DNA from 3 places in the Streptomyces sp. NPDC102514 genome. Region 1 is predicted to be linked to each of the others. Evidence: riboswitches for the same ligand, from Rfam matches in the RefSeq annotation. Region 1 holds a riboswitch; each other region holds the start of a gene.
The links. A riboswitch is a leader RNA that binds a small molecule or an ion and turns the genes downstream of it on or off. The one in region 1 is predicted to bind cyclic di-AMP.
Positions count from the first base shown of each region.

Region 2: linked by a shared signal. The riboswitch ahead of ACZ60E_RS40450 (transglycosylase family protein) and the one ahead of ACZ60E_RS45000 (C40 family peptidase) in region 1 are both predicted to bind cyclic di-AMP.
Region 3: linked by a shared signal. The riboswitch ahead of ACZ60E_RS29985 (transglycosylase SLT domain-containing protein) and the one ahead of ACZ60E_RS45000 (C40 family peptidase) in region 1 are both predicted to bind cyclic di-AMP.

Region 1 covers NZ_JBVJLW010000041.1:2,485-12,608, forward strand. The annotation lists gene pcrA (DNA helicase PcrA) at 1-2,245, opposite strand, end outside; cyclic di-AMP (ydaO/yuaA leader) riboswitch at 2,775-2,947, shown strand; gene ACZ60E_RS45000 (C40 family peptidase) at 2,955-4,115, shown strand; gene ACZ60E_RS45005 (hypothetical protein) at 4,252-4,605, opposite strand; gene ACZ60E_RS45010 (C40 family peptidase) at 5,046-6,110, shown strand; gene ACZ60E_RS45015 (LuxR C-terminal-related transcriptional regulator) at 6,184-6,948, opposite strand; gene ACZ60E_RS45020 (ATP-binding protein) at 6,945-8,228, opposite strand; gene ACZ60E_RS45025 (PspC domain-containing protein) at 9,009-10,124, shown strand, end outside.
Region 2 covers NZ_JBVJLW010000024.1:532-10,655, forward strand. The annotation lists gene ACZ60E_RS40425 (NAD(P)/FAD-dependent oxidoreductase) at 4-1,389, opposite strand; gene ACZ60E_RS40430 (Ppx/GppA phosphatase family protein) at 1,850-2,794, opposite strand; gene ACZ60E_RS40435 (DUF501 domain-containing protein) at 3,034-3,555, opposite strand; gene ACZ60E_RS40440 (FtsB family cell division protein) at 3,585-4,061, opposite strand; gene eno (phosphopyruvate hydratase) at 4,152-5,438, opposite strand; gene ACZ60E_RS40450 (transglycosylase family protein) at 5,922-6,629, opposite strand; cyclic di-AMP (ydaO/yuaA leader) riboswitch at 6,634-6,804, opposite strand; gene ACZ60E_RS40455 (LysM peptidoglycan-binding domain-containing protein) at 7,024-7,926, opposite strand; gene ACZ60E_RS40460 (cytochrome P450 family protein) at 8,156-9,451, opposite strand; gene ACZ60E_RS40465 (globin domain-containing protein) at 9,623-10,124, shown strand, end outside.
Region 3 covers NZ_JBVJLW010000013.1:185,640-195,763, reverse strand. The annotation lists gene ACZ60E_RS30000 (carboxylate--amine ligase) at 1-1,206, shown strand, start outside; gene ACZ60E_RS29995 (NAD(P)-binding domain-containing protein) at 1,323-2,531, shown strand; gene ACZ60E_RS29990 (HAD family hydrolase) at 2,750-3,658, shown strand; gene ACZ60E_RS29985 (transglycosylase SLT domain-containing protein) at 3,652-4,368, opposite strand; cyclic di-AMP (ydaO/yuaA leader) riboswitch at 4,372-4,536, opposite strand; gene ACZ60E_RS29980 (CocE/NonD family hydrolase) at 4,866-6,926, opposite strand; gene ACZ60E_RS29975 (peptide MFS transporter) at 6,937-8,460, opposite strand; gene ACZ60E_RS29970 (polyprenyl synthetase family protein) at 8,801-9,811, shown strand; gene ACZ60E_RS29965 (CHRD domain-containing protein) at 9,985-10,124, shown strand, end outside.

The DNA.
Region 1 (10,124 bases):
AGCGGGACGGCGGGTTGTACGAGGGCTGCCCCCACGCGCTGCGCATCGACGCCCGGGTCAGGTAGAGCCGCTCGCGCGCGCGGGTGATGCCCACGTACGCGAGGCGCCGCTCCTCCTCCAGCTCCTTGGTCTGGCCGAGGGCGCGCATGTGCGGGAACACGCCGTCCTCCATGCCGGTCAGGAAGACGACCGGGAATTCGAGGCCCTTGGCGGTGTGCAGGGTCATGAGGGTGATGACCCCGGAGCCGTCCTCGTCCTCGTCGGGGATCTGGTCGGAGTCGGCGACCAGGGCCACCCGCTCCAGGAAGGCGGCGAGCCCGGTCGGCGTACCGGCCTCGGCATCGGCATCGGCCGTATCAGCCTCGCCCTCGCCCTCGTTCGCTCCCGTGCCCGTGCCCGTGTCCGCGCCGCCGGCCGCCTCCTGCTCGAACTCCAGGGCCACGGAGGCGAGTTCCTGGAGGTTCTCGATGCGGGTCTCGTCCTGCGGGTCGGTGGAGGCCTGCAACTCGGCGAGGTAGCCGGTGCGTTCGAGGATCGCCTCCACGACGGTCGCCGGGCCCGCGCCGGACTCGACGATCGTCCGGAGGTCCTCCATCAGTGTGTTGAACCGCTTGACGGCGTTCGTCGAGCGGGCCGCCATGCCGTACGCCTCGTCGACGCGGCGCAGCGCCTGCGGGAAGCTGATCTTCTCGCGCTGGGAGAGCGCGTCGATCATCGCCTCGGCGCGGTCGCCGATGCCGCGCTTCGGCACGTTCAGGATGCGGCGCAGCGGTACGGAGTCCTCGGGGTTCGCGAGCACGCGGAGGTACGCGAGGACGTCCCGGACCTCTTTGCGCTCGTAGAAGCGGACGCCGCCGACGACCTTGTAGGGCAGGCCGACCCGGATGAAGATCTCTTCGAAGACACGGGACTGGGCGTTCGTACGGTAGAAGACGGCGACGTCGCCGGCCTTCGCGTCGCCCGCGTCGGTGAGACGGTCTATCTCCTCGGCGACGAACTGCGCCTCGTCGTGCTCGGTGTCGGCTACATAGCCCGTGATGCGCGCGCCCGCGCCCGCGTTCGTCCACAGGTTCTTCGGGCGGCGCGATTCGTTGCGCTCGATGACCGCGTTGGCGGCGGTCAGGATCGTCTGCGTGGAGCGGTAGTTCTGCTCCAGCAGGATCGTCGTCGCGTTCGGGTAGTCCTCCTCGAACTGGAGGATGTTGCGGATCGTCGCGCCGCGGAAAGCGTAGATCGACTGGTCGGCGTCACCGACGACGCACAGCTCGGCCGGCGGGAGGTCGTCCTCCCGCGGCGGTACGTCCTCGGGGTGCGCGACGGGGTCCGTGGCGCTGCCGACGAGCTCCCGGACGAGGGAGTACTGCGCGTGGTTCGTGTCCTGGTACTCGTCCACGAGGACGTGGCGGAAGCGGCGGCGGTAGTGCTCGGCGACGTCAGGGAAGGCGCGCAGGAGGTTGACCGTCGTCATGATCAGGTCGTCGAAGTCCAGCGCGTTCGCCTCGCGCAGCCGCGACTGGTACATCGCGTAGGCCTGGGCGGCGGTCTTCTCGAAGCCGTCGGAGGCCTGTGCGGCGAAGTCCTCCTCGTCGATCAGCTCGTTCTTCAGGTTCGAGATCTTGGCGCTGAAGGACTTCGGCGGGAAGCGCTTGGGGTCGAGGTCCAGGTCACGGCAGACCAGGGCCATGAGCCGCTTGCTGTCGGCGGCGTCGTAGATCGAGAACGACGACGTGAAGCCGAGCTTCTTGCTCTCGCGGCGCAGGATCCGTACGCAGGCGCTGTGGAAGGTCATCACCCACATCGCGTTGGCCCGCGGGCCCACGAGCTGCTCGACGCGCTCCTTCATCTCGCCCGCGGCCTTGTTCGTGAAGGTGATCGCGAGGATCTCGCCGGGGTGCACCTTGCGCTCGCCCAGCAGGTGCGCGATGCGGTGGGTGAGCACACGGGTCTTGCCGGAACCGGCGCCGGCCACGATGAGCAGGGGTGAGCCGTGGTGGACGACCGCCGCGCGCTGGTTCTCGTTCAGCCCGTCCAGGAGCGCGGCCGGGTCCACCAGGGGCCTCGGGGCGCCGTCGCGGTAGTAGGCGTCCCTGGGCCTGCTGGGAGGAGGCACGTCGAAGCGCCCGCCGAACAGGTCGTCCGGACCGTGGTCCGGCGCTTCGTCCTCGGGCGGCGGCGGGGGCTCTTCCTCGTGGGCCCGGGAGGGCTTGAGGTCCGCCAGGAAGCTGTCATCAAAGAGGCTGCTCATCGCTCTCCGAGTCTAGGCGCCCCCACTGACACCCGGCCGCCACCCCGGAAACTCGGCGGAATCCCGGGCGGGCGGCCAAGGGCAGAGCCTCACCCGTGATGAGTCCGCCACTACACAGGGTGGCCGGGACGGCGGCGGGACGGTGTGGCCGGGACGGCGGCGATGCGGTGTGCGGCGGTACCGCCACAGGGCGCTGATTTCGCCCCGCATCTGAACCGCGTACGGCTGGCCTCCGTATAACCGTGCGGAGACGGGGCGCACCAGACACCGCCTGATGGAGGTCACTCCCGAGCCGACCGGAACCGGCCCGTCGGCATGGGCGCCGCTCCGCGACGCGATCGACCCGCTCCCGCGCCCTTCGGGGACAACTCGGAGCAGATCATGACCAATTGACGTCGGCGGACGACACCCGTGGTCCAGGTCACGAAAATGTATCGGGCATATCGCACATCAAACTTCACAGGTGCCACACGTATTGGCTAACTTTCGCGTAGGCCGCTCGACCCGCACCGGCGAACAACGCCGGGCCGAGCGGGCTCCGCCGAATCCGGCATGCCCTCGTGGCCTCCGGAACCGGGGACCCAACCGATCCTGGGGTGAATCGGTCCGAACTCCCTCGTGGGACAAGGACCGTAGGGCAAACCTTCCGAAGCACTCGCCCGAACCCGACAGCTAACTCGGTAGGCGGATGACGGAAGGAGACGCCCTCGTGGCGCCACACCGCAAGTTGCGGCCCCCCAGTTCTCTGGGCCTGCGGACACCGGCCCTCGCCACCGCGGCCCTGACCTCGGTGGCCCTGCTCTCCCAGACGGCGGACGCCTCGCCGGCCGCGGAGCCCAGGCCCAGCACGGAGGAAGTCCAGAAGAAGATCGACGACCTCTACCAGCAGGCGGGCACGGCCACCGAGAAGTACAACGCCGCCAAGGAGAAGACCACCAAGCAGCGCAAGCGCGTCGCCACGCTCCTCGACGACGTGGCGCAGCGCACGGAGAAGCTCAACTCCGCGCGTGAGGCGCTCGGGACGTTCGCCGCGGCGCAGTACCGCACGGGAGCCTCCGCACCCGACAGCGCTTCCCTCCTCCTCGCGGACAACCCGCAGGACTACTTCGACCAGACCCAGCTGATGAACCGGCTGACCGCCCGCCAGAAGCAGGCCGTCGACGAGTACGTCACCGAGCGGGCCACCACGTCGAAGAAGCGGCAGGAGGCCTCCGAGGGCCTGGAGACGCTCACCACGACGCAGAGCACGCTGAAGACCTCCAAGGCGGACGTCCAGCGGAAGCTCGCCGAGGCGCGCGAGATCCTCTCGAAGCTGACCGCCGAGGAGAAGGCCCGCCTCGCCGCGATCGAGCGGAAGAAGCAGGAAGAGGCCCAGCGCAAGGCGGACGAGCTGGCGCGGCAGCAGGCGGCCGACGCGGAGCGCCAACGCCAGGAGACGGCGACGCAGGGCACGGGAACCGCCACGGGTTCAGGGGCGGGCACGGGTTCGGGGAGCACCTCGGGCTCGGACTCCGCCTCCTCCACCAAGGCCGCCAAGGCGCTGGCCTTCGCCCGCGCCCAGATCGGCAAGCCGTACGTCTGGGGCGCCAGCGGCCCCGGCTCGTACGACTGCTCCGGTCTGACCCAGGCCGCCTGGAAAGCCGCCGGTGTGACGCTCCCGCGCACCACCTGGGACCAGGTGGACACCGGCACGACGGTCTCCGTGGACAACGCCCAGCCCGGCGACCTGGTCTTCTTCTACGACGACATCAGCCACGTCGGCATCTACATCGGCGACGGCATGATGATCCACGCCCCGAAGCCGGGCGCGTACGTCCGCGAGGAGTCGATCTACTACATGCCGATCCACAGCGTGGTGCGGCCGGGCTAGCGCCCAGCTGCATCTGGACGGAACGCGGACGGGGTACGGCAGGCATGTGCCGTACCCCGTCCGCGTTCCGGACGGGCTTCCAGGCTTCCGCGGCGGCTTCCCGGGCAGTTTCCAGGGCGGTCTCCGGGGCGGTCGCTCAGGTCCAGAGCAGCGCGATGAAGATGTTCACCGTGGTCAGCCCGCCCACCAGGGCGAACAGGCCCTTCTCCACCTTCTCGTCGTCACGTTTGACGTAGACGAGGCCGAGGATCACGACCAGCAGGGCCAGCTTCACACCGATCTTGATGTTGTTGACGGTCTGGTCGTCGGCCTGGTTGAGGCCGACGAGGAGCGCGCCGGTGACCAGCATGGTCAGCGCGCCGTGGAGCATGGCGGGGGTGAAACGGGCCGTGCCGTCGCCCATGGCCTTCATCTGGGTGAGGAACCCGCCCAGCAGGGCGGCGATCCCGATGATGTGCAGGGCGACGAAGACATGAATGAGTACGTCCATGAGCCCGGACCCTAACCGGACGCCCGCACGCCGCCTCGCACCGGCCCGCGCCCCGGGTCTCTTGCGGGCCCCGGGCGGCGCCCATAGCACCGTCGCACGTGCCGCTCCCCCGTAACACGCCCATCGGTCACCGCACCACGCCAAGTCGCCCGCACCGGGCCCGGATCACGGTCGCACCCGGTCACCTCGTGGCCGACTGCCACCACTTCCGTACATGCCGTTACCACCGGCGCATCACGAGGTTTAGCGTCCTTCCCCAGGTGACCGGCTCCCCACCACAACCGCCCGGGCCAGGGCGGCAGTCGGCACCACCGCCAAGAGGTCCGGCGGCGGTCCGCTCCCCCTGTGCGGGCTGCCGCCGGACGTGCAACCAGCCCCTGAGGGCCACCGCCGTGGACGTACCAGTGCCTCGGCGGCTACGGAAGGAACGTGGATCGCACGTGGCAGCGCACCGCAAGCCCCGACAGCGCTCACTCGGCGGCGGTACGGCCCGCACCGCCTTCACCATCGCCCTCGCGGGCGCGGCGAGCGCGACCGGGTTCGACGGGACGGGGGTCGCCGCACCCGAGCTGACGCCGGCCCAGGTGAAGGCGAAGGTCGACAAGCTGTACCAGGAGGCGGAGGTCGCCACCGAGAAGTACAACGGCGCGAAGGAGAAGTCCACCAAGGCGGCCGGCCGGCTCGGCACGCTGCAGGACGAGGCCGCGCGCAAGACGGAACGGCTCAACTCCGAACGGGACGCGCTCGGTTCGCTGGCGACCGCCCAGTACCGGGACGGCGGCATCGATCCCGCGCTGGGGCTGATGCTCTCCTCGGACCCCGACCGGTATCTGGACGGCGCCGCGTTCGCCGAGCGGGCCGGCAGCAGGCAGGCCTCGGCGGTCTCCCGCGTACGCACACAGCTGCGCGACATCGAGCAGTTGCGCGGTGCCGCACACATCGAACTCACCTCGCTCAAAGCACGGCAGGCGGACCTCAAACGCCACAAGAAAACAGTCACCGGCAAGCTCGGCGAGGCACGCCAACTGCTGTCCCGGCTGCCGGACGCGGACCGGGCCCGCATCGGCGCGGACGACCCGGACACCGCCCGCGCCTCACGTTCCGGTGAGGCCGCGCGCGGGCTCGGCCAGGGCTCGTCCTCCACGACCGCGCCCAACTCCCGTGCGGCGGCTGCGGTCTCGTACGCCTACGGCAAGCTCGGCAGCCCCTATGTGTGGGGTGCCACCGGCCCCGACGCCTTCGACTGCTCGGGGCTGATGCAGGCCGCGTACCGCTCCGCGGGCATCTCGCTGCCCCGGACGACGTACGCGCAGATCAACGCGGGCCAGCGCGTCTCCCGTTCCGCGCTCCAGCCCGGTGACCTGGTGTTCTTCTACTCGGGCATCAGCCATGTGGGGATGTACGTGGGCAACGGGCAGATGATCCACGCGCCCAACCCGTCGGCTCCGGTACGGGTCGCGCCCGTCGACGAGATGCCGATCGCGGGGGCGACGCGGGTCGCGTGAGGCAGACCTCCCACCGCCCGGGCTCGACATCGGCCGGCTGTGGCTGTGGCGGCCGACCGTCGGCGGGCAGGCGTTACACCAGTCGTCGTGCCGTCGCCCACCGGGTCAGCTCGTGGCGGTTGGAGAGCTGGAGCTTTCGCAGGACCGCCGAGACATGGGACTCGACCGTCTTGACGGAGATGAAGAGCTGCTTGGCGATCTCCTTGTAGGCGTACCCGCGGGCGATGAGACGCAGCACCTCGCGCTCGCGCTGGGTGAGACGGTCGAGGTCCTCGTCGACCGGCGGGGCGTCGGTGGAGGCGAAGGCGTCGAGGACGAAGCCGGCCAGGCGGGGCGAGAAGACGGCGTCGCCGTCCTGGACACGGAAGACCGAGTCGACGAGATCCGTGCCGGTGATCGTCTTCGTCACGTAGCCGCGGGCGCCGCCCCGGATCACCCCGATGACGTCCTCCGCCGCGTCCGACACCGACAGCGCGAGGAACCGCACCGGCTGCTCCGGGTCGGCCATCAACGGCGAGCAGCGGCGCAGTACTTCGACACCGCCCCCGCCCGGGAGGTGCACGTCGAGCAGGACCACTTCGGGGCGGGTCGCCGTGATGACCGTGACCGCCTGGTCGACGTCCGCGGCCTCACCGACCACCTCGACGCCGGTCCGCTCGGTCTGCCCGATCTCCGCCTGGACTCCGGTACGGAACATGCGGTGGTCGTCGACGAGCACCACGCGCACCCGCCGCCCGGGCGCGGAAGCCGCCGGGTCCTCCGCCGAGCCCGCTCCGGCGTCCGGCCCGACTGCTCCGGCCGCTCCGGCCGCTCCGGTCGGTTCGTTCGCGTCGCTCATGTCTCCGCCCTCTCCATCTCCAGCTCGACCTCCGTGCCGCCGTCCGGCACCGCGCGCAGCCTGGCCGTACCGCCGTTGCGCTCCATGCGGCCGATGATCGATTCTCTGACGCCCATGCGGTCGGCGGGTATCGAGTCCAGGTCGAATCCGGGACCGCGGTCCCGGACCGACACGAAGACGGTCCTTCCCTCGACCTCGGCGAAGACCTGCACCGCGCCGCCGTCGCCACCGTACTTGGCCGCGTTCACCATGGCTTCCCTCGCGGCCTGCATCTGGGCGGCGGTCCTGTCGTCGAGCGGGCAGTCGCCGACGACCACGACCTCTATCGGAACGCCGTGCTTGTCCTCCACCTCCGCCGCGCTGCGCTTGACCGCCTCCGCGAGGGTGTCGGGCTCGTCCGCCTCGTCCTTGCCGGTGCCCTCCGGTTTGTAGAGCCAGTTGCGCAGGTCGCGCTCCTGGGCGCGGGCCAGGCGTCGGACCTCGCTCGCGTTCTCCGCGTTGCGTTGTATGAGTGTGAGGGTGTGCAGCACCGAGTCGTGGACGTGCGCGGCGACCTCGGCCCGCTCCTGGGCGCGGATGCGCATCAGGCGCTCCTCGGAGAGGTCCTGGGTCATGCGCACGAGGTACGGGCCCGCCAGCAGCGCTATCCCGACGAGGACGGCGAGCGCGGCCTGCAGGACCGAGCCCAGGTGGGCGGCGGAGCCCTGCAGCACGAATATCCCGGAGACCCCCGCGGCGACGAGCAGGACACCGGCCGCGGAGCGGAGCAGGCTGATCGTGCGCTTGCGGCGCCCCACCTCCATCCAGCGGGCCCGGCGGGCGTTGTCCGCCTGGCGCCAGACGAGGGCGACGCCCGCACCGACGAGGACGGTGGGCCAGAGGTAGGCCTTGGCGCCGCCGCTCAGGTCCACGTTCCCCACGAAGACCAGGGCCACGACGACCATCGCGAGCAGCGCGACGATCTGGCCCTTGTCGGGCTTGCGGGCCACGAGCCTGCGGCGGCCGTCGGGGGAGGTCTCGGTCGCGAGGGCGGGAGGCCGCTCGGCGTCCACGCCGCCCACGCCGAGCGGGACGAAGAACCAGAACGCCGCGTACAGCAGGGCTCCCAGGCCGTCCGCCATGAACAGGCCCGCGAAGACCAGCCGGACCCAGATCACGGGCAGGCCGAGATGCCCAGCGAGCCCCCGCGCCACGCCCCCGAGCCAGCGTCCGTCGCTGCTGCGGTAGAGCTTGCGCGGAGGCCGCGGGTCCTCGATGGTCAGGGCTGCGGCGTCCGGCATGCCATCGATGTTCACACGCCGGACGCCACCGGGCATCAGGGTCGACCCCCGAGACTCCCCTGATCTTCGATTCCGGGCTGCGGCGGGTGTGCGGGGGGCTGGCCACAGCGACCGGGGCTGTGTGGCTGGCCCAGGCGCCGATGGCCGAGCGGCCCAGGCACTGGCACTGGCCCTCGCGCGCGCGTGCGCGGTCCTGTGACGTGGTACCGCTCGGCTCGCACGCCGGGATCGCATGGCTCGGGTACCGGCGTCACCTATCTCAGGTGGCGGTGTCGCGGGCTCGGGCGCCGGGACTGCGTCGTCCAGACCCTCCGCTGCCACGTGGCTGGGGCTCTGGCGCCACACACCCCAGACACTTGCGTCGCGAGCCCGGGCCCGTCGCCCTGGCACCCCGTCGCCCGGCCGCCCCGGCCTCCGGCCCCCGTCGCCCTGCCGCGAACCTGGCTCGGGCGCAGGCACCAGCCAGCCAGACAGCGGCTGCCCAGACGCTGGCGCCCACGCCGCGTGACTCGGGCACCAGCGCCGTGCGGCTCGGGCGCCGACCCCGCAGACCGGTGCAGGCGCCGCGTCGCCCAGGGCCCCAAAGCCCCCGGCCCCCCCCAGTCCCCCGGCCCCGCGCCTGTCCAGACACCAGCACCCCACCACTCCGCCGCCCCACTACTCCGCTGGCCTGCCGCCCGGCGCCCGCCGCCGGCTGGGGGTCGTCTCGGGGCTGAATTCAGGGTTCGGCCAGGGTTGTTTCGACTGCCGCTGGGCCGTTGTGGCCGTCACCATGGACGTATGAGCGATCAGCAGCACGCCGCGGCGCATCCGGGGCCCGGGCCGGGCCCCGGCCCCGGCCCGAGTGCGGCCCCGGGTCCGGGCAGCGGGCCGCAGGACTCGGTGCCGACGGCCGACGGCCGGGCGGACGCACCGGCGCCGGCCGCGCCTGCCGCGCCCACCGCCGGTGAGGAGCCGCGTGCGCCCGAGGTTCCGCGCAGGTTCCGGCGCGACCGGCGGCACCGGATGCTCGGCGGTGTGTGCGCGGGGCTCGGGCGGCAGTGCGACATGGACCCGGTGATCTTCCGGATCGTGCTCGCGGTGCTCTCCGCGACCGGCGGCCTCGGCCTCATCTTCTACGGCTTCGCCTGGCTCTTCGTCCCGTACGACGACGAGGAGGAGAACGAGGTGCGCAAGCTCCTCACCGGCCGCGTCGACGGCCAGGCGCTGGCGGGCGTGCTGTTCGCCCTGGTCGGCTGCGGTGTGTTCCTCTCCATGCTGAACAACGCGAGCGTGCTCACCTTCGCGACGACGCTCTCGCTGCTCCTCTCGGGCGCCGGCTACTGGTCGCGGCAGCGCGGTACCGACGTCCCCGACCCGTCCCCCAGTTCCCGGGTGCGCTCGGGCCGGGGCGGGCCCATAGCCGCGCAGGCCGTCGCCGACGCCCCGCCCGAGGCGCAGGCGCCGCCCGTGCCCGGCGCCTTCCCCTCCTGGTGGCGGGAGCCCATCGTCAAGGACGGGACGTACGAGGGCGGCACGGGCTATCTGTGGGGCCCCAAGGCCACGTGGGACCGGGACATCGCGGCGGCGATCAGCATCGCGCACGGCGGCGGCTCCGACCGGGGCATACGGACGCGGGACACCAAGCCGCGCGGCCCCAGCGGGATCGGTGGCCGGGTGTTCCTGCTCGCCCTGATCGCGGGCGCGCTCGGTACGCGTCTCACCTGGGACGACCACACACTCGGCACCAGCCTGCAGACCGGCCTGGCCTGTGCGCTCGCCGTGTTCGGTCTGGGCATCGCGGTCAGCTCGTTCCGGGGGCGCACGGGAGCGGGGTCGATCTTCCTCGCGATCGTCACGGCGGGGCTGCTGGCCTGTTCGGCGGCGCTGCCGTCGGACATCACCACGCACTGGGAG
Region 2 (10,124 bases), on a different contig from region 1:
AGGTCAGGAGGCCTTCGCCTTCTCCTCCGTCTTCGCGACAGCGGCCGGCGCGGGCGCCGGCTTCGCCGCCTCGTAGAACTCCTCGCGAGGAGTCTCCATCGCACCGAGCGAGACGACCTCACGCTTCAGGAACACGGCCAGCGTCCAGTCCGCGAAGACCCGGATCTTCCGGTTCCAGGTCGGCATGGCCAGCCCGTGGTACCCACGGTGCATGTACCAGGCCAGCCGCCCCTTGAGCTTGATCTTCATCTTGCCCACGACGATGAACGCGACGCCCTTGTGCAGCCCGAGCCCGGCGACCGCACCCTTGTTGGCGTGGCTGTACTCCTTCTGCGGGAAGCCCCGCATACCGGAGATCACGTTGTCCCCGAGGACCCGCGCCTGACGCAGCGCGTGCTGGGCGTTCGGCGGGCACCAGGCGTTCTCGTTGCCGGCCTTCCGGCCGACGAGGTCCGGCACCTGGGCGTTGTCGCCGGCGGACCAGATGTAGTCCGTGCCCTGCACCTGGAGGGTCGTCCCGGTGTCCACGTGACCACGGGGGCCGAGCGGCAGGCCGAAGCGGGAGAGCACCGGGTTCGGCTTGACGCCGGCCGTCCACACGATCGTGCTGGAGTCGACCTCGAGGCCGTTCTTCAGGACCACGTGGCCGTCGACGCAGGAGTCCATGGAGGTGGAGAGGTAGACCTCCACCCCACGTCCTTCGAGGTGCTCCTTGCCGTACTGGCCGAGCTTGGGGCCGACCTCGGGAAGGATCTTGTCAGCGGCGTCGACGAGGATGAAGCGCATGTCCTCGCGCGAGACGTTGTTGTAGTACTTGGCCGCGTCCCGGGCCATGTCCTCGACCTCGCCGATGGTCTCCGCGCCTGCGAAGCCACCGCCGACGAAGACGAAGGTCAGCGCCTTGCGGCGGACGTCCTCGTCGGTCGTGGAGTCGGCCTTGTCGAGCTGCTCAAGGACGTGGTTGCGCAGGCCGATGGCCTCCTCGATGCCCTTCATGCCGATGCCCTGTTCGGCGAGGCCGGGGATCGGGAAGGTGCGGGAGACCGCGCCCATCGCGATGACGAGGTAGTCGAAGGGCAGCTCGTACGCCTCGCCCACGAGGGGGGCGATCGTGGCGACCTTGCGGTCCTGGTCGATGGTCGTGACCCGGCCGGTGAGGACTTCCGCCTTGGGCAGCACGCGTCGCAGCGGGACGACGACGTGCCGAGGCGAGATGCTGCCTGCGGCTGCTTCGGGGAGGAAGGGCTGGTAGGTCATGTACGACCGGGGGTCGACGACCGTGACGGTCGCCTCGCCGTAGCGCATCTTCTTGAGGATGCGCCGAGCTGCGTACAGGCCTACGTACCCACCGCCTACTACGAGGATCCTGGGACGCTCCGTGGTGCTCATGCCATCGAGTATCCACCCGCCCCAGGGGGGTCGCTCGTGCGCCCCTTCACAAGCTCCTTCACACCCTCTGTTACACTGCGCGGCTCACGTGACCCAGGTCATGTCCCGGCAGGGGAACCAGTGCACGCCGCGACCCGTTGTCAATGCCGCCTGAGCTGCCACTTGGGCCCATTCGCACTCCTGGACCAGCCGCCCTCTTCATACGATCGCAGCACCCGCGAAACACCCCGTTGATCATGCGTCGGGGGCTGCCGGGGGCCCCGGCGTACCCGGAGGGAGCAAAACCTCCCTCAACAGGGCCCATTCTCTTGTGAAGAACTTCACGAAGTTTCTCGCGGGGCTGCCGCGAAGGTCGTTTCCAGACCCTCTCCGGGCCCCTCAACTGCGCTCATACGTCACCGAACCTGCTCAGCCGAGGCCGCCGGGGTGGGGCTGGAGGGGGCCTCGGCCTGGGACCGGTTCAGGCCAGCGACCATCCGATGCCGTCCAGGATGTCGTGTTCGCTCACCACGACCTCCTGCGCGCCGGTTCGTTCCATGATCGCGAGGAGTACGAGGGCGCCTGCGCCGATGACGTCGACGCGGCCCGGGTGCATCGAGGGGATCGCCGCGCGCTCGGCGTGCGTGGCGGCCAGCAGGCTCTCGGTGATCTCACGGACCCGGTCCACGGATACCCGGGAGTGGTGGATGGCCTCGGAGTCGTACTCCGCGAGCTCCAGGGCGATCGCCACGACCGTGGTGACGGAACCGGCGAGGCCGACCAGCGTCCGGGCCTCCCGCAGGGGCACGGACTCCTCTGCGAGGTCGAGGGCAGCCTCGATGTCGGCGCGGATCGCCCGGACCTGCTCCTCGGTCGGCGGGTCGGTGACCTCGCCGTCCCGGACGAGGTGGCGTTCCGTCATCCGTACGCAGCCGATGTCCACCGAGCGGGCGCCGCGCACGTGGTCGTCGCCGACGACGAACTCCGTGGAGCCGCCGCCGATGTCCACCACGAGGTAGGGCTTGGCCAGGTCGTCACGGCCCGTCAGTTCCTTCGTGGCGCCCGTGAACGAGAACTCGGCCTCCTGGTCGCCGGAGATGACCTCGGGCTCCACACCCAGGATGTCGAGGACACCGCGCACGAAGTCGTCGCGGTTCTCGGCGTCGCGGGAGGCGGAGGTGGCCACGAAGCGCAGGCGCTCCGCGCCGTGCTCCTTGATGACCTCGGCGTACTCGCGGCAGGCCGCGAAGGTGCGCTCCAGGGCCTCGGGGGCGAGGCGGCCCGTGCGGTCGACGCCCTGTCCGAGGCGGACGATCGTCATGCGGCGGTCGAGGTCGACGAGTTCGCCGGTGTCGGGGTCCGCGTCCGCGACGAGGAGGCGGATGGAGTTGGTGCCGCAGTCGACGGCGGCGACGCGAGTCTTGATGGTGATCTCCTGTAACCAGTCGTTCGTCCCACTCAGGGGCTCCGCCCCCGAACCCCCGTTTGCGCCGTTCCCCGCGCCGCTTTAAAGACTGCGCAGTTCCCCGCGCCCCTAGATGCCAGGGCCGGGGCGCAGCCCCGCCTTTCAGGGGCGCGGGGAACGGCGCAATCTTTTAGGGGCGCGGGGAACGGCGCGATCAGCCCCCACCGGGCCGCACCCCACAGCGCACCCCGCCCCCCGGTTCACCCTGCCGTCGGCACGACACACGCCCCCTTGCGCCACCACTCCGGCAGCATCGCGATCGCCTCGTCCCCCAGGGGGTTCACCCCCGGCCCGGCGGCCAGCGAGTGCCCGACGAGGACGTGCAGGCACTTCACCCGGTCCGGCATCCCGCCGGCGCTGGGAAACCCTTCGAGCACCTCGATGGAGTCACGGCGCGCGATGTAGTCCTCGTGCGCGGCCCGGTACGCCTTGGCCAGTTCGGGGTCCGTGGCGAGACGCTCCGTCATCTCCTTCATGACGCCGTTCGCCTCCAGCGTGCCGATGGCGGAGGCCGCACGCGGGCACGTCAGGTAGTACGTCGTCGGGAACGGCGTCCCGTCGGGAAGCCGGGGGGCCGTCTCGACGACGTCCGGCTGTCCGCACGGGCAGCGGTGCGCGATCGCGCGCAGCCCGCGCGGCGGCCGCCCGAGCTGCTGCTTGAAGGCCTCGACGTCGGCGTCGGTGGGCTCGGTGCGCGGTGTGGGCGGCGGGGGCGTTTCCATGCCTTGGCTCTGTGTCCTTCTGGTTCAGTTCACTGGTCGGAGGCGTCGGCCTTGTCGACGCCGTCCCAGACGTTGGCGTACCAGGCCCGGTCGGCGGCCGTCCGGTCCGTACGCGTCTTCTTCGCCGCGTCGGGGTCGATCACGATGAAGCCGGTCTCGCCCGGCATCACGTAGTGCAGCCGTTCCCGGATGCGCTGCTCGGCGTACGCGTCGTCCTGCCAGCGCGCCTTGAGGTCGCGCAGCTCCTCGACGCGTTCGCGGGCCTGTTCGCGCTCGCGCTGCAGGTCGGCGACCTCGGCACGCTGGGAGACGTACTGCCTTATGGGATAGGCGAGGGCCACGACGAGCGAGCAGAGTACGAGGGCGAGAAGCGCCGCACGGCCGGTCAGCCGCGAGCGGCGCGCCTGGCGTTTGGTCTGGGAGCGGTAGACGCGGGCGGCGGTCTGCTCACCGAGCACCCGCAGCCTGGTCGCGGTGGAGAACCGGTCACGGTCCTTCACGGCCATCTGTCCCGCCTCCCCGATACGTACGTACGTCCCCGCACACGGTACGGGACCGGGTACGGGGACGTACGTACGACGCTGCCTACGAGGGTGTCAGCCCTTGAAGCGGGGGAAGGCCGAGCGGCCCGCGTACACCGCGGCGTCGTCGAGGATCTCCTCGATGCGCAGCAGCTGGTTGTACTTGGCGACGCGGTCCGAGCGGGCCGGGGCGCCGGTCTTGATCTGGCCGCAGTTCACCGCGACCGCGAGGTCGGCGATGGTGACGTCCTCGGTCTCGCCGGAGCGGTGGGACATCATGCACTTGAAGCCGTTGCGCTGGGCCATCTCGACGGCGTCCAGGGTCTCGGTCAGCGAACCGATCTGGTTGACCTTGACCAGCAGGGCGTTGGCGGAGCCCTCCTCGATGCCACGGGCGAGGCGCTCGGGGTTGGTGACGAAGAGGTCGTCGCCGACGATCTGGACCTTGGCGCCCAGCTTCTCGGTGATGACGTTCCAGCCGGCCCAGTCGTCCTCGTACAGCGGGTCCTCGATGGAGACCAGCGGGTACGCGGCGACGAGCTCCTCGTAGTACTCGGTCATCTCGGCGGCCGAGCGGGACTTGCCCTCGAACTCGTACTTGCCGTCCTTGTAGAACTCGGACGCGGCGACGTCCAGCGCGAGGGCGACCTGCTCGCCGGGGGTGTAGCCGGCTTCCTTGATGGCTTCGACGATGAGGTCGAGGGCCTCACGGTTGGAGCCGAGGTTCGGGGCGAAGCCGCCCTCGTCGCCGAGGCCGGTGGACAGGCCGCGGCTCTTCAGGACCTTCTTGAGGGTGTGGTAGACCTCGGCGCCCCAGCGCACGGCCTCGGAGAAGGACTCCGCGCCGATCGGCGCGATCATGAACTCCTGGATGTCGACGTTCGAGTCGGCGTGCGACCCGCCGTTCAGGATGTTCATCATCGGGACGGGCAGCAGGTGCGCGTTCGGTCCGCCCAGGTAGCGGAAGAGCGGCAGGTCGCTGGCCTCGGAGGCGGCGTGCGCGACGGCGAGGGAGACGCCGAGGATGGCGTTCGCGCCGAGCGAGCCCTTGTTGTCGGTGGCGTCGAGGTCGATCATCGCCTGGTCGATGAGGCGCTGCTCGGTGGCGTCGTAGCCGACGAGCTCCGGGCCGATCTGCTCGATGACGGCGAGGACGGCCTTCTCGACACCCTTGCCGAGGTAGCGGTTGGGGTCTCCGTCACGGAGCTCGACTGCTTCGAAGGCACCGGTGGAGGCACCGGACGGAACGGCGGCACGACCCGTGCTGCCGTCGTCGAGGCCGACCTCGACCTCGACCGTGGGGTTGCCTCGGGAGTCCAGGATTTCCCGGGCTACGACGACGTCGATGGACGGCACGAGCATCTCCTTCTGGGATGTGACACAAGCTGTGCCGGGCCGGAGGCCCGGTTGCGCGCAGGCCGTGGTGGCCCCGCGGGATGAGCCTAACCGGCTGCCGGGGATCGGCCAGCCCTCGACCGCCCCCTGGACAGAACCGAGAGGAAATTGTTTCCGAACGGAACAAAGACACGAGCGGAAAGAACAGGCAGAAAGAACAGCACAAAAAAGCCCCGCCCCGGTGCGTACGGGGGAACACGCACCGGAGCGGGGAGCCCGTGGGGGACGGGGGTGGCCCTCACGAGGCCCCCACTATGGAGGACACGGATGTGAGGGCGCTGTGGTTCAGTCGCGATTCGGATGTGGGCCGGACGTCCGGTCGAGGCCGAGCGGCCAGTGCCTCGACCGGAGGTGATGTCCGCGGTGATGCCCGCGGTCATGTCCGGGCCGCCGAAGCGGGGACGCGACCGATGAACCGCCGAGGGCGGGCCGGCCGTGGTGCGGCCGTCGTCAGCTGAGGTGCAGCTGCTGACCCGGGAAGATGAAGTCGGCGTCGTCGACGATGTCGTCGTTGAGCTTGTACAGCTTCGCCCAGCCGCCCTTGACCTTCTCCTTCGCGGCGATCTCGCTGAGGGTGTCACCCTTGACGACCTTGTACTCGCCGTCGCCCTTCTTGACCTTCTTGCCGGTCGGGGTCTCGACGGTCTTCTTCGCCGCCGGACGCTCCTGCGAACGCGAGGCGCGCTCCTCGGAGGACTGCGAGTTCTGCTGCTGCGGCTGCGTGGTGCTCTGGTTGGAGCCGCTGGAGCTGTCGGAGCCCGACGGGGCGGTGGAGCCACCGGTCGAGGCGCCGGACAGGCCCACGCCACAGCTCGGCCAGGCACCCTTGCCCTGGCTCGCGAGAACCTTCTCGGCGACGGCTATCTGCTGGGACTTGGAGGCCTGGTCGGCGGTGGAGGCGTACGAGCTGCCGCCGTACGCGGCCCAGGTGGAGGACGAGAACTGCAGGCCGCCGTAGTAGCCGTTGCCGGTGTTGATCGACCAGTTGCCGCCGGACTCGCACTGGGCGACGGTGTCCCACTCGGAGGCGGTGGCGGCGGAGGCTCCCGTGGCGCCCATCAGCGGGACGGCGACGGCGGCGGTGGTGACACCGGCCAGCGTGGCGATGCGGGTGGCCTTGGACGGGCGACGGTGCTTGCCCTTGCTCGAAAGCAGCATGAAGTGATCCCCTCACCGACGCCTGCGAGGTGAGCTGTCGGGTTCGGGCCGAGTGAGTTGCCCGGCCGCGCGACACTGCTGTCACGCGGCTTAACCCCAAGCCGTATCCGGTCTCGACGACCGGCTCCGGCACTTACCTTGGGTCCCCCGCTCCTGCCTACGGCGCTTTACGCGACGACTGTTCCCGTACGGCCGTTGGCAGGATTCGGCGTGCGACCGTCGGGGCTCACCAATGGCGAGCGGTCACGACCGTAGACACGGGCCGCGCCGAATTTCAAAGACGATCAGGGGTGTTGAGATCCATGTCTCAATTCGCCAAATCGGACATTCAGCGCGAACTGCCGCTGCTTTTCGCCCGATTCGGCGCCTTGATCACTACTTGCTCGACACTCGCTCAGCCGTCGACCGCGATGCGCTGACCGGGGATGATGAAGTCCGGGTCGGAGCCGATACTGTCCTTGTTCGCGGCGTAGAGCTCGCTCCACCCGCCGTCGATGCCAAGGGAGTCGGCGATGCTGGAGAGACTGTCGCCGGAACGGACCGCGTACGAGCCTTCGTCGGCGAGGACGCGTGAGGTGCTGTCGCTGCGCGAGGCGTGCCGGCCGGCGTAGTCGTCCGCACGGGGGGCCATGTCGACCTCTTCGGCGCTGCCGCCCCGGTGGCGGCCGGAACTGTCCGCGGCCTCGTCGGCCGAAGCGTCGTCGTTCTGGGACGACTTGTCCGAGTCGTCACCCTTCGCCTTGGTATCGGCGGACGAGCTGTCCGTTCTCTGTGACTCCGAGGCGGAGTCGTCGTCGGACTTCGCGTCGCCGTCCGTGGACGAGTCGGACTTCGCGCTGTCGCTCCCCTTTGCCGTATCGGCGTCGGCCGACGGGCTCGTGGCGTCCTCGGCGAGGCCTGTGTCGACGTCGGCGGAGCCGGAGTCCTGCGTCAGACCGGCGACGAGACCACAGGTCACCCAGGCGCTCGTCCCCTGACTGGCGAGGATCTTCTCGGCGACGGCTATCTGCTGCGAACGGCTGGCCTGGTCGGCGCTCGGCGCGTAGTCGAGGCCGCCGTTCTGCTCCCAGGTCTCCTGGCTCATCTGGAGTCCGCCGTAGAGCCCGTTGCCCGTGTCGGCGCTCCATGAGCCGCCGCTCTCGCACTCGGCGACCGCGTCCCAGGTCGTACCGCTGGCGGCACTCGCGCCGCTCGCACCGAGCAGGGGGATCGCGATGGCCGATCCGGCCACGCCGGCGGCGACGAGGAGCGCCGGGGCCTGGCGGGGGCGACGATGACGGCCGTTCCCGGAGAGCATGCGATTGCCTTTCGCGTGACAGCAAGGAATACGCACGGGGCACGGCGGAAAGCCGTGCTCGTGACTGCTGCGACGGGCGGACCTGCCGCATTGATGGGTGAACGTAGCGGCACTCGAACTCTTGTCACAAGTCGGTGCAGCGTAGATAACGTGAAGATCACAGAGTTGACGGAGGCTCACCTTCCGTCGCCTTCGGTGCTACGGCCGCCATGACTTCGGTCGACTTCCGTCAAGACTTCGCGACCGGGGTGAACTCCACCGGAAGCGTGCGCAATCCACGCATGATGAGCCCGCCACGCCACCTCAAATCGGCCGAATCTCCCGCCAGTTGCAGGTCGGGCAGCCGGGTCAGCAGCGTGGCCAGCGCGGTCTGGCCCTCCAGCCGGGCGAGGGGCGCGCCGAGGCAGTAGTGGATGCCGTGGCCGTAACCGAGGTGTTGGTTGTCACGGCGGGAGAGGTCGAGCGTGTCCGGGTCCTCGAACCGGTCGGGGTCGCGGTCGGCCGCCGCGAGCACGACGAGTACGGGGTCACCGGCGGCGATGTCCTGTCCGCCGACGCTGAGCGGTTCGGTGGCGAACCGCCAGGTGGCCAGCTCCACGGGCCCGTCGTAGCGGAGCAGTTCCTCCACGCCGGTCGCGAGCAGGTCCGTGTGGCCGGCCGCGAGGGAGTCCTGCAGCCGCTGCCGTTGGCCGGGGTGGGTGAGCAGCGCGTAGGTGCCGTTCCCGATGAGGTTCACGGTTGTCTCGAAACCGGCGAAGAGGAGGATGAAGGCCATCGCCGCGGCCTCGTTCTCGCTGAGGTGCTCGCCGTGGTCGGAGGCCCGGATGAGGCCGGAGATCAGGTCCTCGCCCGGTGCGGGCACGTCCGTGAGTTCCTGGCGCTTGCGGTGGATCAGCTCGGCGAGGTAGCCGCGCATCTTCTTGACCGACCGGGCGACACCGCCCCTGGGCCCGCCCCCGTGCCGGATCATCATCCCGGCCCAGTCGCGGAAGTCGTCCTGGTCCTCGCGCGGGACGCCGAGGAGGTCGCAGATCGCGTAGATGGGGAGCGGGAAGGCGAAGTCGTGGATGAGGTCCGCCTCGCCCTTCCCGGCGAACCCGTCGATCAGCTGGTCCGTCAGTTCCTGCACGCGGGAACCGAATTCGGCCACTCTCCGGGGTGTGAACGCCTTGCTGACGAGCCGCCGCAGCCGGGTGTGGTCCGGCGGGTCGATGTTGAGCAGGTGCGTCATCAGCTCGGCTTTCCGCTCCCCCGGAATGCCGGTCCTGCCCTTCGCGTGCTCGGTCCCGTCGTGATGGGCGGGGTTCTTGCTGAGCCGGCCGTCGGCCAGTGCCTGCTTGGCGTCCGTGTAACGGGTGACGAGCCATGCCTCCACCCCGCTGGGCAGCTTCGTCCGATGCACGGGGGCGTGCTCACGGAGCCAGGCGTACGCCGGGTAGGGATCGGTGGCGAACTCCCAGCTGAAGAGTTCGGGGACGGGCTGCCCCGTGGTCGGCGCGGGCGGCTGTGCAGGCGTTTCGGTCACTCCTCGACGGTATCGGCAGGGGCGGCCCGCACCCGCCCGGCGTCCTGCCGGCCCGCGCCCACCCTCCCGCGCCGACCGCGACCATGACCGCCTTACGTGTTTGATGACGGGCTGTCCCTAAATGTTCCCCCTCTTGACTGTCCGGCTCCCCCGCTATCTACATTCGCGGGCGTGGACCCCGAAATACTCCGGACCAGTTTCGCGGTCGTCGAAAGGCGGGCCGAGTTCGCGCTCAAGTACTTCTACTCGCATCTGTTCTGGCACCACCCCGATGTCCGGGCCCTGTTCCCGCTGGACTCCCCCGAGGACAAGGAACGCCAGCGGGACCGGCTGTTCACCGCCCTGGCGCTCGTCGTCGCCCGCCTGGAGGGGCCGGGACTCCACGAGTACCTGCGGGAACTGGGGCGCGACCACCGGAAGTATCTGGCGCGCCCCGAGCACTACACGGCCGTGGGAGACAGCCTGATCGCCGCGTTCGCCGCCGTGTCCGGGTCGGCGTGGAACCCGGAGGTGGAGAAGGCCTGGGGCGAGGCGTACGCGCTCGTCACGGACGCCATGCTGGAGGGCGCGGACGAGTCGGAGAGCCAGGGGCAGCCGTCCTGGTGGGACGCCGAGGTCGTCGACCGCACCGGACTGCCCGGGAGCACCGGGGGCGGGGACGACCTCGCCGTGC
Region 3 (10,124 bases), on a different contig from region 1:
TTCGGCGACTACCCGCTGCACCACGGCGGAGTGGGCGCGATCCGCAGCCTCGGACGGCTGGGGGTACCGATGTACGCGATCACCGAGGACAGATACACGCCTGCCGCGGTCTCGCGCCATCTGCGGCGCGCGTTCGTCTGGCCGACCACGGGGACGGAGCGGGCGGAGCGGCTCGTCGAGGGGCTGCTGCGGGTCGGGCGCGGGATCGGCCGTCCCGCGGTCCTCATCCCGACCGACGAGGAGGCCGCGGTCCTGATCGCCGAGCACCAGGCCGAACTCGCGGGCGACTTCCTGTTCCCCAGGGTGGTGGCCGGGCTGCCCCGGCGCCTGGCCAGCAAGCAGGGACTGCACGAACTCTGCGTCGAGCACGGCGTACCCAGCCCGGAGGCGGCGTTCCCGGACTCGTACGGGGAGATCGAGGACTTCGCGGCGAAGGCGAGGTTCCCGCTCGTGGCGAAGAACCGCGAGGCGTTCGTGCGCCGCGCGCGGCCCGCCGTGCACGGGACGACCCGCATCGCCACCCAGGAGGGACTGTTACGGCTCGCCCGCGACTGGGGCGAGCGGCCCGGCGTGATCCTTCAGGAGTATCTGCCCCGGGAGGACGCCGAGGACTGGATCGTGCACGCCTACTTCGACGCGGACTCGGCGCCGCTCGCGATGTTCACCGGCGTCAAGGTCCGCTCCTGGCCCCCGCACGCGGGCATGACGGCCAACGCGTACGTCGTCGACAACCCCGAACTGGCGGACCTGGCGGCGCGGTTCATCAAACAGATCGGTTTCAGCGGCGTCATCGACCTCGACCTGCGCTTCGACCGCCGCGACGGCCGGTACAAACTGCTCGACTTCAATCCGCGGATGGGCGCCCAGTTCCGGCTCTTCGAGAACGAGTCGGGGATCGACGTCATCCGCGCCATGCATCTGGATCTGACCGGCCGGGCCGTTCCGGAGGGGGAACAGCTCGCCGGCCGGCGCTACATCGTGGAGAACATCGACCTGCCGGCCCTGCTCGCGTACCGCCGCAGCGGCTATACGACACCGCACGCTCCCGACCGCCCGAGCGGTACGGAGCTGGCGTGGCTGGCGGCGGACGACCTGCGGCCGTTCTTCACGATGCTGGCGCGCTTCGTACGGCCCGGCGTGAAGCATCTGTACCAGCTGTGGAGGGACGGCCGCCGCGGCGCCCGTGTGGCACCCGGCCACCGATGACCACGGCCGGTCCGCGACAGGCCGGCAGCGCAGGGGAGAAGAAGGCCCGCAGCCGTGGCAGGGCGGGTGCGGGGTGCGCACGGAAGGACGAAGTGGCGTTCTGGGGAGGGGACTTCGTGATGGAGCCGGTGGCAGTGATCGGTGCCGGGCCTTTCGGCCTGTCCACCGCCGCGCATCTGAGGGCGCGCGGCATTCCGGTACGGGTGTTCGGTGAACCCATGGTGAGCTGGCGGGCGAACATGCCCGAGGGGATGCTCCTGAAATCGACCCCGGCCGCCTCGAACATCGACGCCCCGCAACCGGGGCACGACCTCGTCGACTACTGCGACGCGGCGGGCGTTCCCCGCCTGGTCACGGACGAGGACATCATCCCGGTCGAGACGTTCGTCGCGTACGGGGAGTGGTTCCGGCAGCGGCTCGTGCCGGAACTGGAACAGGTGCGCGTCGTCTCGGTCGACCGACGTGGCGACCTGCGGGGCTTCGAACTCAAGCTGGACTCGGGGGAGGTGTTCACCGCGCGGGCGGTCGTCGTCGCGACCGGTCTGTCCGGCCTCGCGCACCTGCCCCGCGAACTCGCCGTGGCCGCACCCGACGGACCGACGCCCACCGGCCCCGTCTCGCACAGCTCGCAACTGCACGACCTGTCCCGGTTCGCCGGCCGGGAACTGATCGTCGTCGGCGCGGGCCAGTCCGCCCTGGAGACGGCGGCGCTCGCCGCCGAGTCGGGCGCACAGGTGCGCGTGGTGGCGCGCGGAAAAGGGTCTGTCGACTTCGGCGCGCCCCCGTGGCGGCAGCCGCTGCGGCGCCCGGAGTCGCCCTTCGGCCGGGCCTGGTCGCTGTGGGCCCTCACCTACTACCCGCACCCGTACCGTCATCTGCCGCCGGGAATCCGGCACTTCCTCGTCCGCAGTGTCCTCGGGCCCCTCGGCGCCTGGTGGTTGCGCGACCGGTTCGAGGGAAAAGTGCGGGTGAGCGAGGTGGCGCGGATCCTCCGTGCCTCCGGGGAGGCGGCCGGGCGGCCTGCCCTCACTGTCCGGACCCTCGGCGGTCGCGTCGAGGAACTGTCCGCGGACCACATCGTCGCCGCCACCGGCTACCACGTCGACCTCGCCGCGATGGACTTCCTCGGCCATGAGCTGCGGACACGGCTGGCCGTCAGCCGCGGAACACCGAGGCTGGGCGCCGGATTCAGCTCCTCCGTGCCCGGTCTGTACTTCACCGGACTGCCGGCCGCGGCCTCGTACGGCCCGGTGATGCGGTTCGTGTGCGGGACGGAGTTCGCCTCGCCGCGGCTGGTCCGGCACCTGGCGGCGCGGCACCGCTGAACCAGGGGCGCGAACGCACGCGGTGGGAGCGCGCGGGCGCACGCGGGCGGTCGGGAAAGGGGCGTGAATCGGGTCGGCGGAGTGGCCGATATGTCATGGGATCGGCCTGAACTCCAGGGGTCTGCTGGGGCCCGCGACGACGCGTGAGGCGGTCGAGGTGCCGGACGACGTCCGGTTCCCGTCGAGTCGCTGGGGGATTCGATCCGTATTCTCTGATCATGGCCCCACCGATTGCATATTCACTCATCGCCACTGACCTGGACGGGACGCTGCTGCGCGGCGACGACACCCTCTCGGACCGGTCGCGCGCGGCGCTGGCGATGGCGGTCGGGGCAGGCGCCCGGCACCTCGTGGTGACGGGGCGCCCCGCCCCGCGCGTACGGCCGCTGCTGGACGAACTCGGCAGCCAGGGGCTCGCGGTGTGCGGACAGGGCGCACAGTTGTACGACGCCGGCGCGGACCGCATGCTGTGGTCCGTCACGCTCGAACGTGAGCTGGCGGAGGTGGCTCTCGGCAAGATCGAGGCGGAGGTCGGCGAGGTGTACGCGGCCGTCGACCAGGACGGGGTCGACGGACTCACGCTCATCGAGCCGGGCTACGAGATGCCCCACCCGACGCTGCCCGCGGTACGGGTGCTGCGGCGCGACGACCTCTGGACCCGGCCCATCAGCAAGGTGCTGCTGCGCCACCCCCTGCTCTCCGACGACGAGTTGGCGTCCGCCGCCCGTGGAGCGGTCGGTTCCCTCGCCACCGTGACGATGTCCGGGCCCGGTACCGTCGAACTCCAGCCATGCGGCATCACGAAGGCCACGGGTCTCGCGCTCGCCGCCGGCCGTTTGGGCCTGACGTCGGCGCAGACCATCGCCTTCGGGGACATGCCGAACGACATCCCGATGTTCGACTGGGCGGCGCGCGGGGTGGCGATGGCCAACGCGCATCCCGAACTCAAGTCCGTCGCCGACGAGATCACCCTCTCGAACGAGGACGACGGCATCGCGGTGGTCCTGGAGCGCATGTTCTCCACCGGCCGGACCGACCACGCGGACGGGACCGGCCGGACCGGCGGGACGGGCCCCCGTATCGGCCGGCAGGCCGGTCCGGGAGCCCGCTCGGGCGTCGGTCAGTAGGCGCCGAAGACGTTGTCGATCGAGCCGTAGCGCGCGGCGGCGTAGTTGCACGCCGCCGTGATGTTGGCGACCGGGTCGAAGGGGTCCAGCGACGTACCGGTCACGTGGTACGCCGAGAAGGTCGGGTCGATGACCTGCAGGAGCCCCTTCGAGGGCGTACCGGCGACCGCGTTGGAGTCCCAGTTGTTCATGGCCTGGGGGTTGCCCGACGACTCGCGGATGATGTTGCGGTGGATGCCGTCGTAGGTGCCCGGGATGCCCTGCTGGGCCATGACGTCCAGCGACTGCCTGATCCAGCCGTCGAGGTCGTCCGTGTAGGTCTTCGCGGAGGCCGGGGTGACGGCGGACGCCGTGGAGGCCTTGGACGCCGTGGCGGTCTTCGCCGGGGTCCCGCCGTTCTTCGTGCCCACGGTCAGCTTGAGGCCGGGCCGGATGGCCGACGGGTCGTCGCCGATGACCGCGCGGTTGGCCTTGTAGAGCTTCTTCCAGTCGCCCGTGGTGTGCGCCTTGGCGATCTTCGACAGGGTGTCGCCCTGGACCACCTTGTAGGTGACCAGCGAGACCTGCGGGACCGCGTTCGGGGTGGCGGCCTGGGCGCCGGTGGCTCCTACGAGGGGGAGCGCGAGTGCGGCTCCGCCCGTCCCGGCGGCGACGATGCCACGGGTGAGGGTGCTGTTTCTGGGGCGGCGGTGCTTGCCTCGTGCGGGCATGGCGAATGTCCTCTCCGGCGCCTGCGAGGTGAGCTGTCGGGTTCGGGCGGGAGATGCCCGGCCGCGTGGGGTGCGCGACTTGACCCCTAGCCGTTCCGCGATACGGACCGGCGGCTTACCTGGGTCCCCCGCTCCTGCCGTACGCGAGTGAATGGGTGACTGGGATTTCCGGGCGGCGGCAGGATTAGGCGATCCGTCCGGAGTGACGTGAACGTATGCGAGAGCACATGCCGTGAACAAGCCCCGAATTCGCGCAGCGACGGCTTTGAACTGCCATGTCGGGCGAATATCTCTTGATCAAAACGGAAGGCGAAGTTCAACTTGCTTTCCGCAAAGGGAAATCGACGGAACCGGCGAAACGATCACCGCACGCGGGCGTGACTCAATTCACTGGCACAGGAGGCCAATGTCCATAAAAAAGGTGATACGCAATATTCTGTGGACGCCGGATACCGGGCGCCGCGGGCGGTTCCAGGGGTGCGTGAACCCGTCCCGGCTCATCCCGCCGTACGCGGAATCCTTTTCTCCCAGGTGCGGTGGAACACCACTTCGTCGCCGTCCTTGCAGATCACTTCGTTCGAAGTGATGAAGTCCGTCTCGTCGCAGGTGATTTCGGAGTGCGTCTCGACACTCGCGTCCCACGGCATTTCCGGCCGGTGCAGCCGGACGGACCAGTCGGACCTGGTGCGCGCGGACAACGGGTCCGACTCATTGATCGTGTACGTCTCCAGCGCGTCCTCGGTGAATTCGAGTCCGTCCGGATAGACGCGGGTGCCGCCGTACCGCGGATCCACTTCCAGGCGCCATTCACCTTTGGCGACATCGCGGACCACGAGGCGTTCGGGGCGCGGTTCGTCCAGGGTGGCGGGGAAGTTCACACCGAGCGGAGCCGACTGCTCCGGTTCCTCGAAGACGATGGAGGGGTCCGACTCCTGGGCGCGGACCGGCAGTTCCAGCACGCTGCCCGACGGAGTGAGGGTGAAGCCCGCCTCCGAGCCCGGCTGGGGCCAGATCCACGGCCAGTACGCGGAGGAGACCGCGAGCCGGATGCGACGGCCCGGCGGGAAGGCGTGGCCGATGCCGTTCAGTTCGAAGAGCACATTCTCCGTAGCGCCCGGTTCCCAAGGAACCACCTGGTCACGGCCATGACGGGCTGTCAGGTTCAGGACGCCTCGGGTGACCAGGGTCGAGGAGCCGTCAGGAGCCACGTCGCACAGACGGGCCACTACATGGCCGCGCGTCGCCGGAGAGGTGAGCCTCAGGCGCACGCGCGGGCGGCCCAGTACCCAGATCTCCTCGGGTACTTCGAACTCGAAGCACACCGACCGCGCGTCCTCCTCCCGCTGGTCCGGCGGCAGGTCCGCGTCGTTGCCGAAGGGGAAGAAGCGGCCGGCGTCCAGCCCGGTGTGCTGCGGGGAGCGCACCACCACGGGGGCGCCCTGGAGCGCGTACGGGACGTGGGCGACCAGCGGGGAGGGCCAGGCGGGGTCGCCGACCCAGCGGCCGGGCAGCACCGGGTACACCGTCGCGGGCGGGTGCGAGTCGCTGACGTACGAGCGCAGCAGTGGCTCGGACATCACCCCGGAGCCGGAGCTGCTGCCGGAGCCGGAGCGGGTGCTGCTGCCGGTGCCCGTCTCGGCGTCGGTGTCGGCGTCGGTGTCCTTCAGCCAGTGGTCCCACCAGCGCAGCGTCTCCTGGAGGAAGCCGATGGCGGGGCCGGGCGGCAGCCCCCGGTCGGGGTACTGGTGCGACCAGGGCCCGATCAGGCCCCGTACGCGGTCCGGCGGGAGGTGTTCCACGAGGCGCAGCACGGTGTCCCGGTACGGGTCGTGCCAGCCGCCGACCGCGAGCACGGCCGCCCGGATCGCCGAGTAGTCCTCGCAGACGCTGCCGCGGCGCCACTGCTCGTCCCTCGTCTGGTGGGCGAGCCAGGTGTGCAGGAACGGATCGACCGACGCCAGTCGTTCCACCCACAGGTCGCGCCAGGACGCGCCCGCGTACGCGGGGTCGGGCGGGCGCGACACGAACGCGAGCATGGTCGCCGCCCACGCGTGCATGTCGACGGCGAGTACGGAACCACCCATGTAGTGCACGTCGTTGTCGTAGCGGTCGTCCGACGAGCAGACCGTGACGACGGCCTTGAGCGGTTCGGGCGCGAGGGCCGCGATCTGGAGGGAGTTGAAGCCGCCCCAGGAGATGCCGAACATGCCGACCGAGCCGGAGCACCAGGGCTGGGCGGCGAGCCAGTCGACGACCTCGACCCCGTCGGCCAGCTCCGTCGCGGAGTACTCGTCGCCCGGCAGGCCCTCGGAGTTGCCGTGCCCGCGGACGTCCACGCGCACGGAGGCGTAGCCGTGGCCCGCGTACCAGGGGTGGCGCTGCCAGTCGCGCGGGGCGGTCCAGTCGGTCAGCCGGTACGGGAGGTATTCGAGCAGGGCCGGTACGGGTTCGCCGGTGAGCGGACGCCACACGCGCGCGTAGAGCTTGGTTCCGTCCGTGAGGGGAATGCGGATGTCCTCGTGAAACGTCTCGCAGGGGAAGGACGTACGGATGCGCATGGGTGTCACCTCAGTGGACGGGGTGCATCGTGCGGCGCAGCCAGGACGCCGCGGCGATCACGAGCAGACCGGCGGCCACGGCGATCGCGCCGTTGACGCCGAAGTACGCGGGCTTGGAGACGTCGTCGTAGAGCTTCACGGTCTGGGCCTGGATGCCGTTGGCGAGGGCCAGCGAGAGGAACCAGAGGGACATGGTCTGGCTGGCGAAGGCCTTCGGGGCGAGCTTCGTGGTGGCCGACATGCCGGAGGTCTCCAGGAGGATGTCGCCGAGCCCCAGCAGGAAGTACGAGCCGACGATCCACCAGACGGACATCAGGTAGTCGTCGCCGTCGTGGCCGGAGGTCGGCAGCACCATCAGCAGGAACGACAGCCCTCCCAGCACCACGCCGAACGCGATCTTGTTGGAGGCGTGCGGCTGGCGGTGTCCCATCCGCACCCAGAGCGCGGCCACCACGGGGGCCAGCGCGACCTCGAAGGCGCCCAGGGCGGACGCGTACCAGCCGGCGGGGAAGTCGAAGCCGAGGATCGTCGTCTCGGCGTTCGACGCGGCCAGCAGGATCATCGTCGAGTACGCCTGGAAGAGGATGAAGTTGAAGACCGTGGAGGCCAGGAAGAGGACGATGTACGGGCGCAGCCGGCCGCGTTCCTCCGGGGTCACCCGCGGGCTCCTGAACATCACCGCGAAGTACACCACCGGCGCGATCACCGAGATCAGCGTCAGCAGGTCCACGAAGCGGTCCATGGTGAGCACTCCGGAGAGGGCCAGCACGACCGCGAGTGCCGCCGCGGCCAGGAGCCCCAGGACGATCAGCCGGACCGCGCGGCGCATGGCGCGGGGCGGCAGCGCGAACTCGGCCGCCTGGCTGCGTCCGGCCAGGTGACGGCGGCCCGCGACGTACTGGATCAGGCCGAGGGTCATGCCGACGGCCGCCGCGGAGAAGCCCCAGTGCCAGCCCCGGTGGTCGCCCAGCCAGCCGGTGATCAGCGGGCCCGCGAAGGCGCCCGTGTTGATGGCCATGTAGTAGAGCGCGAAACCGGCGTCACGGCGGTCGTCGTCGGTGCGGTAGAGCTTGCCGACCATGGTGGCGACGTTGGGCTTCAGCAGGCCCGTGCCCGCGCTGATCAGTCCCAGGCCGGCCCAGGTGGCCGCCGCGGTGGGCACCGCCATCGCGTAGTGGCCGCAGGCGATCAGGATCCCGCCCCACAGGACCGCCCGGTACGAGCCGAGGACCCGGTCGGCGAGCCAGCCGCCGGCCACCGAGACCAGATAGACGAGCGTCCCGTACGCGGCCGAGACGGAGGCGGCCGTTCCGGCGGACATGCCCATGCCTCCGTGGGCGACCGTGTCCGCGAAGTACAGGACGAGGATCGCCTGCATCCCCAGGAACGAGAAGCGCTCCCAGACCTCAAGGCCGGAGAGGGTGAGCAGGCCTCTGGGCTGGCCGAAGAAGGCGTGGTCGTCGGCGGCGTCCGGGGGTCCGTCCCCGGGCTCCGGGTCGGGTGCGGAACCGGTTTCGATCGCACTGTGGGACAAGATCCACCACTTCCCGCACCACTTCCGGAAAAGCCATCCTCTTCAGGAGGTATCCGTCAGTCAGGAGGTATCCGTCAGTTGTCAGTCATATCGACAGATCACGAACATACCTTCCGCGGTCCGATACCGCCCGGCCTGACCGAAGGTGCAAAAGGGATCAGCCGGAGGGTGTCCGGCAGGGTGGTGGCAGGTGACGGGCGGGCGCTCATCGTGATCGAAAGACGACCGGATACGCTGACTTGAGAGCCGGCAGCGACACATCGACAAACACCCACAGCACAGAGCACACCCAGAGCATCCAGAGACCGCCGTTGAGAGCGTCAGCAGACAGGAGACCCTCGTGACCGTCGTCGGGCCGTTCGGGCTGAGCGTGCGGGACCAGGCTCTCGAAGCCGATGTCCAGGCCGGATTGGCGGCTGTCGAGGAGGGACTGCTCGAAGCGACCAAGAGCGAGGTCCCGTTCATCACGGAGGCCGCGCAGCACCTCGTGCGCGCGGGCGGCAAGCGGTTCCGGCCGCTGCTCGTGATGCTCGCCGCCCAGTTCGGTGATCCGTACGCGCCGGGGATCGTGCCCTCGGCGGTCGTCGTCGAGCTGACCCACCTCGCCACGCTGTACCACGACGACGTGATGGACGAGGCGGACGTGCGCCGCGGGGTGCCCAGCGCCAACAGCCGCTGGGACAACTCGGTCGCGGTCCTCACCGGCGACTTCCTCTTCGCGCGCGCCTCGCACATCCTGGCCGACCTGGGCCCCGAGGCCGTACGGGTCCAGGCGGAGGCGTTCGAGCGGCTGGTCACCGGCCAGATCCTGGAGACGGCGGGACCGCGCGACGGACGCGACCCGGTCGACCACTACATGGACGTGCTCGGCGGCAAGACCGGCTCCCTGATCGCCGTGGCCGGCCGGTTCGGCGCGATGATGTCGGGCGCCGACGAGACGGTCGTCGACGTGCTGACGCAGTACGGGGAGCGGCTCGGCGTCGCCTTCCAGCTCGCCGACGACGTGCTGGACATCGCGAGCGACTCGCGCGAGTCCGGCAAGACCCCGGGCACCGATCTGCGCGAGGGCATCCCGACCATGCCCGTCCTGCGGCTGCGCGAGCGCGTCGAGCGGCTGGGACTCGCCGAGGACATCGCCCTCGCCGAACTGCTCGCCTCCGACCTGACGGACGACGCACGGCACGCGGAGGCGCTGGCCAGGCTGCGCGTCCACCCCGCCCTCGACCAGGCCCGCCGCGACACCGTGCGGTACGCGGAGGACGCCCGCGCCACGCTGGCGCCTCTCCCGGAGTGCGACGCGAAGGCGGCTCTGGTGGAGCTGTGCGACGCGGTGGTGCACCGCGCGGGCTGACCTGCGCGTCTTTTCGCCGCCGCGTGATCGTCCGGCGGGATTCCAGGGCGCACGACCCGGGTGTGTGGCTCAGGTCACACATCTGGATTAAGTCCAGTCTGAGATTCGTTCCGCAATCCAGTGCAGAGGCCGACGCAGGGGGCGTCGGCGGGATCACGGGGAGAAAACGAATCATGGGGACGATCGTCACGTTCGCGCAGCGCCGCAGGAAGCTCGTCATGACCGGTGTCGCGGTGGCCGCCGCGGCCGGTGTCGCCGCCGCAGTACTCCCTGCGGTGGCCGACAGCGACAGCTCCGGCCGGGGCGCGGATTC